DNA from 4 places in the Candidatus Pantoea symbiotica genome. Region 1 is predicted to be linked to each of the others. Evidence: predicted binding sites of a transcription regulator. Region 1 holds the regulator's gene; each other region holds the start of a gene.
What was found. Region 1 encodes PurR, which represses purine synthesis genes. Its sites were predicted from a motif close to CANGCAAACGTTTGCNTG; they were not measured.
Positions count from the first base shown of each region.

Region 2: purM (phosphoribosylformylglycinamidine cyclo-ligase) is a predicted target of PurR. The motif match lies at 1,471-1,488, and genes of this name have one in related genera.
Region 3: purL (phosphoribosylformylglycinamidine synthase) is a predicted target of PurR. The motif match lies at 2,514-2,531, and genes of this name have one in related genera.
Region 4: ACXIZX_RS01360 (nucleoside-specific channel-forming protein Tsx) is a predicted target of PurR. The motif match lies at 1,899-1,916, and genes of this name have one in related genera.

Region 1 is NZ_JBSZHR010000002.1:1,600,616-1,604,819, forward strand. It holds gene punC (purine nucleoside transporter PunC) at 1-1,059, opposite strand, end outside; gene punR (DNA-binding transcriptional activator PunR) at 1,170-2,081, shown strand; gene purR (HTH-type transcriptional repressor PurR) at 2,078-3,103, opposite strand; gene cydH (cytochrome bd-I oxidase subunit CydH) at 3,377-3,466, shown strand; gene ACXIZX_RS08060 (C40 family peptidase) at 3,523-4,204, opposite strand, start outside.
Region 2 is NZ_JBSZHR010000002.1:2,824,214-2,828,417, forward strand. It holds gene uraA (uracil permease) at 1-504, opposite strand, end outside; gene upp (uracil phosphoribosyltransferase) at 695-1,321, opposite strand; gene purM (phosphoribosylformylglycinamidine cyclo-ligase) at 1,551-2,591, shown strand; gene purN (phosphoribosylglycinamide formyltransferase) at 2,588-3,226, shown strand; gene pstB (phosphate ABC transporter ATP-binding protein PstB) at 3,270-4,037, opposite strand; gene pstA (phosphate ABC transporter permease PstA) at 4,049-4,204, opposite strand, start outside.
Region 3 is NZ_JBSZHR010000002.1:2,888,975-2,893,178, forward strand. It holds gene purL (phosphoribosylformylglycinamidine synthase) at 1-2,424, opposite strand, end outside; gene mltF (membrane-bound lytic murein transglycosylase MltF) at 2,695-4,152, shown strand; gene tadA (tRNA adenosine(34) deaminase TadA) at 4,149-4,204, opposite strand, start outside.
Region 4 is NZ_JBSZHR010000002.1:160,858-165,061, forward strand. It holds gene ACXIZX_RS01350 (LysR family transcriptional regulator) at 1-96, shown strand, start outside; gene yjdN (VOC family metalloprotein YjdN) at 175-606, shown strand; gene ACXIZX_RS01360 (nucleoside-specific channel-forming protein Tsx) at 793-1,659, opposite strand; gene ACXIZX_RS01365 (sensor histidine kinase) at 1,995-3,353, opposite strand; gene ACXIZX_RS01370 (response regulator) at 3,350-4,009, opposite strand; gene ACXIZX_RS01375 (helix-turn-helix domain-containing protein) at 4,175-4,204, shown strand, end outside.

The DNA of each region.
Region 1 (4,204 bases):
GGCGGAGACCAGCAGGCTGGCAACAAAGCATAATCCTAACTGGAATAAGTTCTGTAATCCTGCGGCTTTACCGGTGGCGTGCGGGAAGGGCGCTAATGCGCTAGCAACCACAATCGGATAGATCGCACCATTGGCCAGCGCCATGCCGCAGAAGGGCATCAACAATACAAACAGCGGCGCTGAGGGCATCAGGGCGATGACAAACAAACTCAGGATGCTCAGGCTATACAACACCAGCAACCACGGCAGCAGTTGCGCGCCCTGATAACGATTTAACAGCGTGCGGCAGCCAAAGCCACCAATCAGAAATGCAATGGTCTGCGGAATATAGCTCAGGCCAATATCGCCCGGCGTCAGGCCAGCAGCGGCGAGAATGAAAGGTGATCCCGTCAGCCAGGCGAAAAAGCTCGCCGAACACGCCGAGTAGATCAAGACGTTACCGCTGTAAACGCGGGTGCCCAGCAAGGTCAACCATCCAGGTTGTTTGCCTGCCGCAACTTTCTCGCGCTTAGGCGAGGTTAACTGCAGCGTACCGATCAGCAACACCACGGCAACCAGCGTCAATGTGATAAAGATGCTGCGCCAGTGGAAGTGGCCGATAAGCCAGGCGCCGAGCAGCGGTGCCAGCGCCGGAGACAGCGCAACCAGCGGCATAATTGTCGCAAACACTTTATTGGCTTTGGCTTTTGGATAGTGATCCACCACCAGCGCCTGCCAGCTCACGGCAGCAGCACACACGCCAATCGCCTGCACAAAACGCAGCGCCAGCATCAGGCGGACATCGGTCACCCAAAGCATCCCCAGACAACCAAGGGCGAAGATGGCTAAACCGGCCAGCAAAATTGGTTTACGCCCGTAACGATCTGACAGCGGCCCCCAAAATACCTGGGCACAGGCGAAACCGCCGAGAAACAGACTCAGGCTGGCGCTAATGGTGCCAGGTGCGCTAGCGAAATCACGCTGCATATCGCCAAAGGCAGGTAAATACATATCCGTGGCAAGAAAGCCGAGCATGCTGAGCACGGCAAGATAAGGCATAAATGCTTTAGACGACAACATGTTGATTCTCTTTTGGGCAGGTTGAACGCCGGGGAGTGTAAAAGGATGCAACGCGCTTTGTGAAACGCTAATATTTGCATAGTGCTGTTAAATTTTTTGAAGGCAAAATTATGTGGTCAGAATATGCGCTTGAAGTGGTGGATGCGGTGGCGCGCACTGGGAGTTTTAGTGCGGCAGCGCAGGAGCTGCATCGTGTGCCTTCTGCCGTCAGCTATACCGTACGACAGCTGGAAACCTGGCTGGCAGTGCCGCTGTTTGAGCGTCAGCACCGCGAAGTGGTGATGACACCCGCGGGCGAGCATTTTGTGCGTGAAGGGCGATCTGTTATCAAAAAAATGCTGGCAACCCGTCGACAGTGTCAGCAACTGGCAAATGGCTGGCGTGGGGAGCTAAGTATCGCGGTTGACTGCATTGTTAAACCGCAGCGCACGCGGCAGTTAGTGAAGGATTTCTATCGCCATTTTCCCGATATGGAGCTGATTATCAGCTACGAAGTGTTCAACGGCGTATGGGATGCATTGGCTGATGGCCGGGTTGATGTGGCTATTGGCGCAACCCAGGCGATTCCGGTGGGCGGACGTTTTGCCTTTCAGGATATGGGCGCACTGAACTGGCGTTGTGTAGTGAGTCCCGATCATCCACTGGTTAACAGCAGGGAGCTGGATGATGAAACATTGCGGGCATGGCCATCGCTGGTGCTGGAAGATACCTCGCGTGCGTTGCCGCGCCGTATGACATGGACGCTGGATAATCAGCGACGTCTGGTGGTACCAGAATGGGAAACCGGAATGGATTGTTTGCTGGCAGGATTGTGCGTTGGAATGGTGCCGGGCCATCTGGCACGTCCGCTGCTGGATAGCCATAAACTGGTCGAACTGGCACTGCCGCAGGCCTTTCCGGACAGTCCGTGCTGCGTCAGCTGGTCAGAACAGCGCGCGTCACCGGCGCTGGAGTGGTTACTGGCTTATCTCGGGGATGCCGAAACGCTGAACCACGAATGGCTCAGCGAAGTGTCTGCTTAGCGGCGATAGTCGCGGAACGGACCGTACGCCACCGAACGGCGCTCAATCAGCGTTGGCTGAACCTCAATGGTTTGCGGATCTTCACGCTTGCTGGTGATGCGATCCAGTAGCATTTCCAGCGCTTTTTCACCCAGTTCGGCTTTTGGCTGATGCACGGTGGTCAGCGCTGGCGTGAAATAGCGCGCGTTGCGCACGTTATCGTAGCCGATGACCGAGATATCCTGCGGTACGCGCAAGCCCATCTCATCAGCAGCGCAAATCGCGCCCATCGCCATAATATCGCCGCCGCAGAACACCGCCGTTGGGCGCTGTTTCTGATTTAAAATCTGCTGCATCGCCTGATAGCCCGATTCAGGCTCAAAGTCGCCCTGAACTACCCATTCAGGACGCACCGTAATGTCCGCTTCGTTCATTGCCTGCAGGAAGCCAGCGTGACGGCCGCCGCCGGTGTTGCGCTCCATCTGGCCGGGAATGGCACCGATATCGCGATGACCGCGTTCAATCAGATAACGCCCGGCGAGATAGCCGCCCTGAAACGCATTGTCCTGCACGGTATCGGTGAAGTCACCGCGCGATGCACCCCAATCCATCACCACCATGGGAATGTTGCGGTTCTCTTCCAGCATCTGTAGCAAATCGTCTGGATACTCAGAACACATCACCAGCAAGCCATCGACGCGCTTTTGCGCCATCATTGACAGGTAAGCACGTTGCTTTTGCAGATCGTTATGCGCGTTGCCGAGAATCAGCGTGTAGCCGCGTTCGAAACAACGGTTCTCCACCGCTTCGATAATTTCAGCGAAATAGGGCGCTTCGCTGGAGGTCGCCAGCAAACCTAAGGTTTTGGTGTGATTAACTTTGAGACTACGCGCCACGGCACTGGGCGAGTAGTGTAATTCTTTGATCGCTTCCCATACGGCGTTACGCGTCTCTTCCGCAACGAAACGCGTTTTGTTGATGACATGCGAAACCGTGGTGGTTGAGACACCCGCGCGTTTTGCGACATCTTTAATTGTTGCCATGAAAATGGTACTCCTGGGCTTATCGCAACTTACTGATAAGTATATTGTTAAACGTTTGCGTCTGCTAATGCTTTTATAGCCCAAAAAGCAGGCGAAATGGTGTGTTTTAGCAGGCGAAATCACTTCATCACGCTGTAAATACAGCATGCGCAAAATCTGTTGCGCAACGAAAGGCGGCGATTCTAGCAAGCTGGCGCGGATAACACGAGATTTTTGCCCATTGCTGTGCGAAAATCGCTTTAACCCTAATAATTGTGTGACTAAGGAGTTGTAATGAATACCGACCTGAAGCTGGCGCTAATGACCACTGTTGGCGCACTGTTGATGATTATCGCCTTCAGCTTTACCGCGATCATGCATTAACAAAAAAGCCGGAGCTGAGAACAGCATCCGGCTTTTTTATGATTGTTGCGCAACAGCTAGCGAATAGTTTTTGGCGTCATCATACGACGCGCGCCCACATAGTGTTTTTGCCAGTAATCCTCACCCAATACGCTAATCTGAATATCTTTGCCGGTACGCGGCGACTGAATGAATTTCCCGTTGCCGAGATACACGCCAACATGATCGGCAGTGCCGCGATTATTGATGCGGAAGAACACCAGATCACCTTTCTCCAGCATTTCACGCTTAATCGGTGCCGCATCGCGCAGGTGATACATCTCATTGGCGGTGCGCGGGAATTTGAATTTCACCAGATCTTTATAGGCGTACCACACTAAGCCGCTGCAGTCGAAACCGGTGTGTGGCGAAGTGCCGCCCCACTGATAAGGTTTGCCGAGTTGGCCCATTAATTTGGTCATCGCCGTTTCACGCGCCTTTTGATAACGCTGGCGGTGCGCCTTACTCATTTTGATGCCGGTCAGCGCTAATGCTTCATCATCGACGGCGATCTCAGGTGTTTTCTTCGCTAAACGTTGATGACCGTATTTCTTAGCAGAGAGTTTCAGCGGGGATTTTTTGCTGGTGGTTTTATGCAGCGCAGTTTCTGTTTTGGTCTGTTTTTTGAGTTTGAATTTTTGAACAGCAGTCAGGCGCGATTTTTTGGTGGTGGTTTTCACCGGGCGTCGTTTGCGGCGCTCGTCTTCACGTGCGCTCTTT
Region 2 (4,204 bases), 1.2 Mb from region 1:
CACTGCCAGCGTCACCATCGAGATGATCACGGTTTTGCTGTCTGGTGATGTGCCGTCAGCGGGCAGTAAACCTGCCATATTCGCCGCCACGCCCGCCAGTTCCAGACCGATAACCGCGACAATCGCGCCCATCGCCGCCGGTGGGAACATCACATCAAGCCAGCCGGTACCGGCTTTCTTGACGATCAGCGCCACAATGCAGAACAGCAAACCGCAGAGAATAAAACCGCCCAGCGCCACTTCGTAACCCAGCGGCAACAGCAGCAGCACCGGCGAAATAAAGGCAAAGCTCGAACCGAGATACGCCGGGATTTTGCCTTTACAGATAAACAGATAGAGCAGTGTTCCAACGCCGTTAAAAAGCAACACCGTGGCCGGGTTGATGTGGAACAGAATCGGCACCAGCACAGTTGCGCCAAACATGGCGAACAGATGCTGTAGGCTGAGTGGAATGGTTTGTAAGAGCGGTGGGCGTTCGCTAACGCCGATTGCACGACGAGTCATTATTATCCCCTATCCTCTTCGTTCTTCGAGCCATGGCTGCGTTGGCTGCTCTCGTTCACCCGAATCACTTACCTAAGTAAGCTCATCGGGATGAACTCGTTTGCCGCCTTGCCCTGGCTCGAATAACTCGAGGATGACAATGTTGTGTTTTTGCCAAAAAAAAGCCGACTCTCTGGCCGGCTGGTTTCTTTTATTTGGTTCCGAAAATCTTGTCCCCGGCATCGCCGAGTCCAGGAATGATGTAACCCTTCTCGTTCAGTCCCTGATCGATTGATGCGGTGTAGAGCTCCACATCCGGATGCGCTTTCTCCAGCGCGGCAATACCTTCAGGTGCGGCCACCAGCACCAGCACTTTAATGCTGGTACAACCGGCTTTCTTCAGCAGATCGATAGTAGCGATCATTGAACCACCGGTTGCCAGCATCGGGTCGACCACCAGCGCCAGGCGCTCTTCAATGTTCGACACCAGCTTCTGGAAATACGGCACCGGCTCCAGCGTCTCTTCATCACGATACACGCCAACCACGCTGATGCGCGCGCTTGGCACGTGCTCGAGCACTCCTTCCATCATGCCGAGGCCAGCACGCAGAATCGGAACTACAGTGATTTTTTTACCTTTGATCTGATCGATTTCAACCGGACCATTCCAGCCTTCAATCGTGACGCGCTCGGTTTCCAGATCGGCGGTGGCTTCATAGGTCAGCAAGCTGCCCACTTCCGAGGCCAGCTCGCGGAAACGCTTGGTGCTGATATCATGCTCACGCATCAGGCCCAGTTTATGTTTGACCAGCGGGTGTTTGACTTCCACGATCTTCATGATTGTTCTCCCGGAATTGAGTTGAGCTAAAAAAAATCGCCGGATTATACCGCCTTTTCGCCGCTGCGCCACATGTCATCGGTCAATAGCCTGCGTCATCTAAGGATTGGCGAAAATCTGAGGCTATGCAAAGGCAGCATGAGATGGGACTCGCAAACGTTTGCCTGCGCTGTTAGAATTGCCGCGCTTAATTTTTGCCACCAACCGCAACTCGCGTGGGGATTCCGCAGTGACCGACAAAACCTCTCTCAGCTACAAAGACGCCGGTGTTGATATCGATGCTGGTAACGATCTGGTTGACCGTATTAAAGGCGTAGTGAAAAAAACCCGCCGCCCGGAAGTCATGGGTGGATTGGGCGGATTCGGCGCGCTCTGTGCGCTGCCGCAGAAGTACCGCGAGCCTGTGCTGGTCTCCGGAACCGATGGCGTCGGCACCAAGCTGCGTCTGGCGATGGATCTCAAACGCCATGACAGCATCGGCATCGATCTGGTCGCAATGTGTGTTAACGACCTGATTGTGCAGGGTGCTGAGCCGCTGTTCTTCCTCGATTATTACGCGACCGGCAAGCTGGATGTGGATACCGCTTCATCGGTAATCACCGGCATCGCCGAAGGTTGCTTGCAGTCGGGTTGTGCGCTGGTCGGCGGTGAAACCGCTGAAATGCCAGGCATGTACCACGGCGAAGATTACGACGTGGCGGGTTTCTGCGTCGGCGTGGTGGAAAAATCAGAAATCATTGACGGTTCGAAAGTGCAGGACGGCGACGTGCTGATCGCGCTGGGTTCCAGCGGTCCACACTCGAACGGTTATTCTCTGGTACGCAAGATTCTTGAAGTCAGCCAGACCGATCCGGCCACCAAACAGCTGGATGGCAAATCACTGGCCGATCACCTGCTGGCGCCAACCCGCATCTATGTGAAAAACATCCTCAGCCTGATCGAGCAGGTTGATGTGCATGCGATTTCGCATCTGACCGGCGGCGGCTTCTGGGAAAACATCCCGCGCGTTCTGCCAGACAACACCCAAGCGGTGCTGGAAGAGAGCAGCTGGCAGTGGCCGTCTGTGTTCAGCTGGTTGCAGCAGGCGGGCAACGTTAGCCGTCACGAAATGTACCGCACCTTTAACTGCGGCGTGGGCATGGTGATTGCGCTGAGCCCGGCAGAAGCCGATAAAGCGATACAGCTGATGACCGACGCGGGCGAAAAAGCGTGGAAAATCGGTGTGATTAAAGCGTCAGATTCTGAAGAGCGTGTGGTTATCAATCCATGAAGAAACTGGTTGTACTGATCTCCGGCAACGGAAGCAATCTTCAGTCCATCCTCGACGCCTGCGCAAGCGGGCGTATCAACGGCAGCGTCGCTGCCGTTTTCAGTAATAAAGCCAGCGCCTATGGTTTAACGCGCGCGCGGGAAGCCAACGTCCCGCCGCATGCGTTAGCCGCCAGTGATTTTGCCGACCGGGAAGCCTTTGATCGCCAGCTAATGCAGGAGATTGATGCTTACGCGCCGGATCTGGTGGTGCTGGCCGGTTATATGCGCATCCTCAGCAGCGCTTTTGTCGCGCACTATCACGATCGTCTGGTGAATATTCATCCGTCGTTATTGCCGAAATATCCGGGCTTGCACACGCATCGTCAGGCGCTGGAAAACGGCGACGAAGAGCATGGCACTTCAGTGCACTTTGTCACTGACGAACTGGATGGCGGACCGATTATTTTGCAGGCGCGCGTGCCGGTGTTTGCTGGCGACAGCGAAGACGAAATCAGCGCGCGCGTGCAGCATCAGGAACACGCGATCTATCCGCTGGTGATCAGCTGGTTTGTTGATGGGCGTTTGCAGATGCGTGAAGGTAAGGCGTGGCTGGATGGTCAGCCGTTGCCACCTGAAGGATATGCACACGACTAATGTAGGGTCGCCATTTATGGCGACCTTCATCACGTCCGCACCATCACCCAAATCTTCCCGTAATGTAATCTTCGGTACGCCGCGCTTTTGGCGACGTGAAGATGCGATCGGTTTCGTCAAACTCCACTAATTGTCCGTTATGCATAAACGCGGTGTAATCTGACACGCGTGCCGCCTGCTGCATATTGTGCGTCACCAATACCAGCGTGAAATGCTGCTTCAGCGTGGTCATCAACTCCTCGATCACCAGCGTTGAGATCGGATCAAGTGCCGAGGTGGGCTCATCCAGCAGCAACACTTCCGGTTCAATGGCAATGGCGCGCGCAATCACCAAACGTTGCTGCTGGCCGTTAGAGAGCGTTAAGGCGTTCTGCCCCAGCTGATCTTTCACTTCGGCCCACAAGGCCGCCGCACGCAGCGCACGCTCACAGGCTTCATTCAACACGCGACGGTCGCGCACGCCCTGCAAGCGCAGGCCGTAAACCACGTTTTCGTAAATCGATTTAGGAAACGGATTTGGCCGCTGGAACACCATGCCAATGCGGCGCCGCAGCGCGGGAAGATCCTGGTTCGCCTGCATCACCGCGTAGTCATCCAGCAGAATCTCACCCTCAATGCGGCAGCGATCGATCACATCATTCATGCGATTAAAGCAGCGCAGCAGCGTCGATTTGCCGCAGCCGGAAGGACCAATCAACGCCGTGATGCGGTTTTTCGGGATCTGCAGATCAATGTTATTCAGCGCCTGGCGTTCGCCATACCACAGCGACAGCTGATTAACGCGAAGGGCAATGTCGTAATCGGGCGTCATCAGAAACCTTTTTAGTGCGTCATGAGCCGGTAACGCTCACGCAGCCGATGGCGCAGCGCCATCGCCAGCAGATTGAGCGACAGGATGATCACCACCAGCAGCAAAGCGGTGGCGTAAACCAGCGGTCGATCAGCATCGATGTTGGGGCTCTGGAACGCCAAATCGTA
Region 3 (4,204 bases), 1.3 Mb from region 1:
AACGCGGGCAAAAGCGGTGATCACCAGCGACAGCGGCGAGGTCATTTCGCGCTGCTCGGTGCCATTCTGCCAGCGGGTTTTCATCGACATCGAGTCTTTGCCCACCGGAATGGTGATGCCCAGCGCCGGACACAGCTCTTCGCCGACCGCTTTCACCGCAGCGTACAAGCCGGCGTCTTCGCCCGGGTGACCAGCAGCGGCCATCCAGTTCGCAGACAGCTTAACGCGTTGCAGCGAACCAATTGAGGTTGCTGCGATGTTGGTCAGCGCTTCACCGACGGCCAGACGACCTGAGGCGGCGAAGTCGAGCAACGCCACTGGCGCGCGCTCGCCGAGGGAGAATGCTTCACCGTGATAGCTATCGAGGCTGGCGGTGGTGACAGCGCAGTTCGCAACCGGAATCTGCCACGGACCTACCATCTGATCGCGCGCGACCATGCCGGTTACGCTGCGGTCACCAATGGTGATCAGGAAGGTTTTTTCTGCCACGGTCGGCAAGTGCAGCACGCGATTTACCGCATCCGCCACGCTAATGCCGTCACGCTGCAGCGCATCACCTTTAGCCTGCTGGCTGGCAACATCACGCGTCATCTTCGGCGTTTTGCCCAGCAGCACGTCGAGCGGCATGTCGATTGGCTTGTTGTCGAAATGGCTGTCGGCAAGGTTCAGATGTAGCTCTTCGGTGGCTTCACCGATGACGGCATAAGGTGCGCGTTCACGCTTACACAGCTCGTCAAACAGCGCCAGTTGTGCAGGGGCAACCGCCAGCACATAACGTTCCTGCGACTCGTTACACCACACTTCCAGCGGGCTCATGCCTGGCTCATCGCTGAGGATGTCGCGCAGGTTGAAGTTACCGCCACGATTACCGTCGCTCACCAGTTCTGGCATGGCGTTCGACAAACCGCCCGCGCCGACGTCGTGGATAAACAGAATCGGGTTGGCTTCCCCCAGCTGCCAGCAGCGGTCGATCACTTCCTGGCAACGACGTTCCATTTCTGGGTTGTCGCGCTGTACTGACGCAAAGTCGAGATCGGCATCCGATTGGCCAGACGCCATCGAAGATGCCGCGCCGCCGCCTAAACCGATGTTCATCGCCGGTCCACCCAGCACGATCAGTTTGGCGCCCACCACGATTTCGCCTTTCTGCACGTGATCGGCACGGATGTTACCGATGCCGCCCGCCAGCATGATTGGCTTGTGATAGCCGCGCAGCTCAACGCCATTGTGGCTGTTTACGCGCTCTTCGTAGGTACGGAAGTAGCCGTTCAGGGCTGGACGACCAAATTCGTTGTTGAACGCCGCGCCGCCCAGTGGGCCTTCAGTCATGATATCCAGCGCGGTGACAATGCGATCCGGCTTACCGAAATCCTCTTCCCACGGCTGTTCAAAACCAGGAATACGCAGGTTCGATACCGAGAAACCGACCAGACCGGCTTTTGGCTTCGCGCCACGTCCGGTTGCGCCTTCATCACGGATTTCGCCACCGGAACCGGTCGCGGCACCCGGCCACGGTGAAATGGCGGTTGGGTGGTTATGGGTTTCGACCTTCATCAGGATATGCGCTTCTTCCTGATGGAATTCATATTCGCCCTTCTGCGCATCGGCGTAGAAGCGGCCAACCTCAGAACCTTCCATTACCGCTGCGTTGTCTTTATAAGCAGACAGCACATGCTCAGGATTATGTTCAAAGGTGTTTTTGATCATTTTAAACAGCGACTTCGGCTGCTTTTCGCCGTCGATAATCCAGTCGGCGTTGAAGATCTTGTGACGACAGTGCTCAGAGTTTGCCTGCGCAAACATGTAGAGCTCAATGTCGTTTGGATTGCGGCCCAGCTTAGTAAAGGCATCAAGCAGATAATCGATCTCATCATCGGCCAGCGCCAGGCCCAGCGTGGTGTTGGCCTGCTCCAGCGCACTGCGACCGGCGCCCAGCACGTCAACGCTTTTCAGCGGCTGCGGCTGATGGTGAGCAAATAGCTGCTGCGCATCGTTGAGGTCAGCGAACACCGTTTCCATCATGCGGTCATGTAGCAGGCTCGCCAGCTGCTGCCACTGTGCTTCTGTCAGCTCAGGTGCCTGCACATAGAAGGCCATACCGCGCTCAAGACGCAATACCTGTGGCAGATCGCAGTTGTGGGCAATGTCGGTGGCTTTCGATGACCACGGAGAGATGGTGCCGGGACGCGGCGTTACCAGCAACAGACGCCCTTGTGGCGCGTGTTCGGCGAGAGAAGGACCGTATTTCAGCAGGCGTTGCAGGCGGGCTTGCTCATCCGCGCTGAGCGGTGCACTAACATCGGCAAAATGGACGTACTCGGCGTAAATATCACTCACCGGAAGGTGAGCGTCCTGAAAGCGGGTCAGCAGTTTGTTTACACGAAATGCCGACAGAGCGGGCGAACCACGCAGAATTTCCATCATTAAAGATCTCTCGTCTTTGAAGTGCCGGGCGACGCTTCATTGGGCGCAACAGGGGAAAACGGGCGGTATTATAGAGAAACAGCACGGGTTACGAAACCGTTTGCGCATAAATTCTGGCACCTGGCGTTTGGCTGAATTTTGCACAATTCTTGCTATAAAAGTTGCCCTGCCCCTTTTTGTTGCGCAAAATGCCCCTCGCTCTGGGAGTTAAAACAACATAAATACTGCCTTTAAAAGACAGAGGCCTGTGAGCCATTACGAGACAACTATTTGAAACGCCTAAAAATAAACTATCTGTTTATCGGTCTGATCACCGTGCTACTTGCGCTAGCATTGTGGCCTTCCATCCCGTGGTACGGGGGCGGAACAGACGCGCTATCACAGATCAAATCACGCGGAGTGCTGCGCATCAGTACCGTTAACTCTCCGCTGACTTACTACACCATTAACAATGCACCAGCCGGTATGGATTACGAGCTGGCGAAGCGCTTCGCCGATTACCTGGGCGTGAAACTGGAAGTTGAGGTGCGTCCTAACCTTGGCGATCTGTTTGACGACCTTGATGACGGTAAAGCGGATTTGCTGGCTGCCGGCTTGATCTACAACAGCGAGCGCCTCGCGCACTACCAAAGTGGCCCGAGCTACTATTCGGTGTCACAGCAACTGGTGTACCGCATTGATAAGCCCCGGCCGAAGAATCTCGGCGATCTCAAAGGCCGCCTGATTGTGCAGTCTGGTTCGGCATATCTGTCAACTTTACGTTCCGCCAAAGCTGACAGCTATCCCGATCTCGACTGGGCGATCTCCACCGATCAGGGCCAGAAAGCGCTGCTTGAAGCGGTTGCCGACGGCAAACTCGATTACACGGTGGGCGATTCGGTCACCATCGGCCTGCTGCAGCGTATTCATCCGCAGCTGGCGGTAGCATTTGATGTGACCGATGAAGAGCCGGTAACCTGGTATTTGCCGCGTAACGATGACGACAGCCTCAGCGCGGCGATGCTCGACTTCTACAGCCAGATGGGCGAGGAAGGCACCATGGCGCGGCTGGAAGAGAAGTATCTCGGCCACGTTGGCACCTTTGATTACGTTGATACCCGCACCTTCCTGCGCGCCATTGATAACACGCTGCCGGATATCAAACCGCTGTTTGAGAAATATTCTGCCAGCATGGATTGGCGTTTACTGGCGGCAATCTCTTATCAGGAATCGCACTGGAATCCGCAGGCTACGTCGCCAACCGGCGTGCGTGGCATGATGATGCTGACGCGCAATACCGCCGATAGCCTTGACGTTGACGATCGCCTCGATCCCGAACAGAGCATTCGCGGCGGCAGCGAATATCTCAAGCGCATGATGGAGAAAGTGCCGGAGACCATTCCGGAGGATGAACGCATCTGGTTCGCGCTGGCGGCATATAACATGGGCTACGCGCACATGCTGGATGTACGCAAGCTAACGGCGAAACAGGGCGGCAATCCGGACAGCTGGGCCGACGTGAAGCTGCGTTTGCCGATGCTGAGCCAGAAGCGCTACTACACGCAAACCACCTACGGCTACGCGCGCGGCCACGAAGCCTATAACTACGTTGAGAACATCCGTAAGTATCAGATCAGTTTGGTGGGATATTTGCAGGAGCAGGAGAAGCGTTTAGCGCAGCAGTCGGCGTTGGAAGCGGAGTTAGGCGCCGGTTACCCGGCGGTCGAACCGAAAATTGCGATGAATTAACCGGTGCGCTGCGCCTGACGCAGCGCCTTCTTCTGCTCGCGACGCATGCGGA
Region 4 (4,204 bases), 1.4 Mb from region 1:
GCCACTTTCTATCTTATCCAGCGCAAAGACACCGCGCTGACACCGATGAGCGCCTATATGGCGCAGCTGTTTCGGCGCTACTGTCAGCAAAGGTAAGAGTGCGGCCTGGCTCGCAACTGTATAAATAATGCGCACTACACTTGCAGTGGACGTTCCCTTTATGGAGTACAGACCATGCAAGTTACCCCGTATGTGTTTTACAGCGGTCGCTGCGAAGAGGCGATTGCCTTCTACCTCGACGCCACCGATGGCGAGTTGCTGTTCAAGATGACTTATGGCGATATGCCGGATGAAACGCCGGTGGAGGACGAAGGTTGTATCTCGGGCGTGAGTTTTTCGCCGGAGCAGATTATGCATGCCCATCTGCGCATCGGGCAGGGCGAAATTATGATGAGCGACGGCGCACCGCAGGCGGCGTATGGCGGTTTTGCCGTGAGTTTATCCACGCCGGATGAGGCACAAGGCAAGCGTTGGTTTGAGGCGTTGTCAGCGGGCGGTGAAGTGACGAAAAGCTGGGCACCGACGTTTTGGGCCAATGGCTTTGGCATGTTGACCGATAAGTTCGGCGTGCCGTGGATGGTGAATGCGTATAAGCCGCAGATTTAGGTGAGTGCGGTGTTCAACCAGGTGCGCATTAATGCGTTGGATTTCGTCACCGTCATTAAAACGGTGCGCATTAATGCGCACCCTACGTGTAGGGTCGCCATTTATGGCGACCGTTTCACCAACCGCACCCATCTCATGGCGACCTTCTTACCAACCGCACCATCTCATGGCGACCGTTTCACACGATTAGAAGTTGTAACCCACCACCAAATAATAACCCCAGCCAGTCGATTTCACTTCAAACGGACCGTTACCGAAGTTCAGCTCCTGGCCGTCAGCCCACTGGCCGCCGTTGTGGAAATAACGCGCCACGGTTGAAACATGCCAGTGATCGTAGTTCAGCGACAGAATGTGGCTCGATGCAATTGAGTTGCTGGTACGTGAACGATCGGACTTATCACGCAGATCTGAACCCCAGTCGAAGTTGGTGAAGCCGATGTAGCTCAGCTTGCCGCCCCATAGATCGGTAATCGGCACAAAGTATTTCACCTTGAAGCGATAACCATCCCAGCTGTTCTCGTTCGCCGCACCGTAGTTTTCCCACTGGTATTTCGCGTAAACGTTCAGCGACAGGCCGATATCGCTGTGCGTATCGATGTCGGTGCCGAGACCCATGTACCAGGTGTTCTGACGGTTATCGCTGTTGCGACCCATGTCATAGATGTAGTTGTTGGCGAAGTACCACTCTTTAAACGGTCCGAAAGAGAGATCGGTGCCGGTCAGCTTATCGATCGAGAAACGTGGCTCAATTTCCATGAACATCGGCGAACCGTGGTCGAACACGCCGTTGGCATTGCTGTTGCCCACGCCGAAGAAGTTGGTCAGATCGAGGTAGCCGTAGAAATCGAACCAATCCTTTTTAGCAAAGGCTTCGTATTCCAGATACACGTCGTTGTTGAACTGGGGTCCAAAACGGGTGTGGTAGCTGCCCACCACGTTCACGCTCTGATGCCACCAGTCAGAAACGTACTGCGGATCGCTGTCTGCCGCTTGTGCCGCACCAGTCCAGCTGCTGGCCAATAAGGCCCCTGCTATCAACGCTTTATATTTCATTATTGTTAACCACATGCTTTTGATCGCCGGGCCGTCGCCGCGATCGGGTGAAATTGATCCCAGGGGATGGGCAGTGAGTTGTCGTATCCGGTCTGTGTCGCCAGATTTTCAAGCTTGCGTAATGTGCCTGTAACAGAGGCATAGAAAATAGATTTTGGTCACGTTTGTCAAAAAGTGTTGCAGTTTGATTCACTGGAAATGTGATCATTATCACATAAAGGCCGTGAGGCGAACGGAACCCCGCAACCGTTTACGTTGTCGCGTTCGTCGGGAAAAAGGTGTTGAGGGGATGGTGCGATAGTTGCAAGGTCGCCATGAATGGCGACCTTACGAGGTTAGGGGAGGGTAACGCGCACCTGCAGGCCGGCAATCTGGCCCTGCTGATCGTGGCGGTTCGACAGCGCAACCTGCATCTGATGCTTCTGCGCCACGCTGCGCACAATCGATAAGCCTAAGCCGCTGCCTTGCGCCTGCACATCTGGCGAACGGGTGAAGCGATCAAAGGCGCGTTCGATAAAGGATTCCGCCATGCCGGGCCCGTTATCGACAATATCCACCACGGTGTGATTGCCGACGCGATGCAGCAGCACATCGACCAAACTGCCTTCCGGCGTGTGCAGCATCGCATTGCCGATCAGGTTATCGAACAGGCTACGCAGATCGGAGCGGCTGGCGTGCAGGCGATAATGGGTGGTGCCGTTAAAACCGATATCAATGCCGCGCTTATCTGCCACCACCATCAACTGCTCAATGCTTTCTTTCAGCAGGTCATCCAGCTCGATGCTTTCCACCGTGGCAACCACCGATTGATCTTCCTGACGTGAGATATTCAGCAGCTGCGTCACCAGATGGCGCGTGCGCGTTACGCCCGCTTCCAGCTGATCGAACTGGCGGCTGGCTTCACCGGGTTGAATATGTTGCCGCAGATTCTCCAGCTGCAAAGTCACGGCGGTGACCGGTGTGCGCAGCTCATGCGCCGCATCTTCGAGGAACTGACGCTGCGATGACCAGGCCGCGCGCAGTCTATCCAGCAAAGCGTTGTAAGCTGCCACCAGCGGCAGCACTTCATCCGGCAAGCCATCAGGTGAAACGCTATGCGGATGCAGGGTTTCCTGGGCTGCGATATGGCGCGATGCCACGCGTAAATCGCGCGTTATCGCCCGCACCACCAGCCATATCACAATCAGTGAGAGCGGCATCATCAGTACCAACGGAATGATGGCGGAGAGCGCTCGCTTGACCATGATACTTTTCATGTAGCCGATATTATGCAGCACCTGAATATTGCCGATTTCACTGCCCAGCTCGCCGGGCCGCGTGTAAACACGCCATTCGCAGTCGTCGCCACAGTCACCGACTTTCAAATCGGTCCAGCCTTTTTTCAGCTGCAACGGCGCATGCAAACCCGGCCAGGAGCTGGCGCGCAGATGGTTGCTCTCGTCCCACAGCTGAACGATATAGGTACTTTTGAGTTTCTCTTCATGCATCACCATCGGCATCAGCGCCGGCATGCGTTGGCTGCTGGCCCAGGCATCGGCGATCTTGGCGAGCTGATCGTCCTTCATGGTGCCCATCATGTCGCCGTAGCAGTGATAGAAATACCAGGTGACGCCGCCAATCATCGCCAGATGCAGAATCACCAGCGTGGCGAGCAGTTTGTTACGCAGCGAGCGCATAAAGGTGAAAGGTTTCATATTGCCGGTACCCGCCAGCCAAGTCCGCGTACGTTGCGGATCACTTCGTTATCCAGTTTGCGACGCATACCGTGAATCAGTACATCCACCGCGTTGCTGCTGACCTCTTCGCCCCAGCCGTAAATGCGGTTTTCTAACTGCTCGCGTGAGAGGATCGCGCCGGGCCGCTCCAGCAAGGCGTAGAGCAGGGCATATTCGCGTGCGGTGAGCTGTTCGCGCTGGCCTTTGTACAACACTTCGCGCGTCATGATATCGATCTGCACATCGCCGCTGCCAAGCAGAGAATCTGCCGCACCGTGACGACGGCGGGTAATGGCGCGCATACGTGCCAACACCTCTTGCAGATCAAAGGGTTTCAGCAAATAGTCATCCGCGCCGCTGTCCAATCCCTGAATGCGCTGCTGCACAGTATCGCGGGCGGTGAGCACCAGCACCGGCGTCATGTCGCCGCGCGTGCGCGCTCGACGCAGCACCTGCAAGCCATCTTCACGCGGCAAGCCAAGATCCAGCAACACGCAGGTATAGCCGCCTTCGGCCCAGGCATTGCTGGCATAGACGCCGTCGCGTACCCAATCCACCGACCAACCTGCCGCTTCCAGCGCTTGCTGCAGATTCGCGCCAATCATTTCGTCATCTTCTACCAGCAGCACACGCATGATGCCCTCCAACTTAACTGAACGCAGTGTAGCGACAGATAATTAGGCCAGAATTATACCCGTTTTCCCGCTTGCTAATTCTGCGCTAATTTTCTGCTAATTAAGGGATAAATTTAACGCGCTATTGTGGCTGCACTGGACATATTGCCAACGCAGGAGAATCCCATGAATCAGCGCGAATTTATCCGTAGTTTG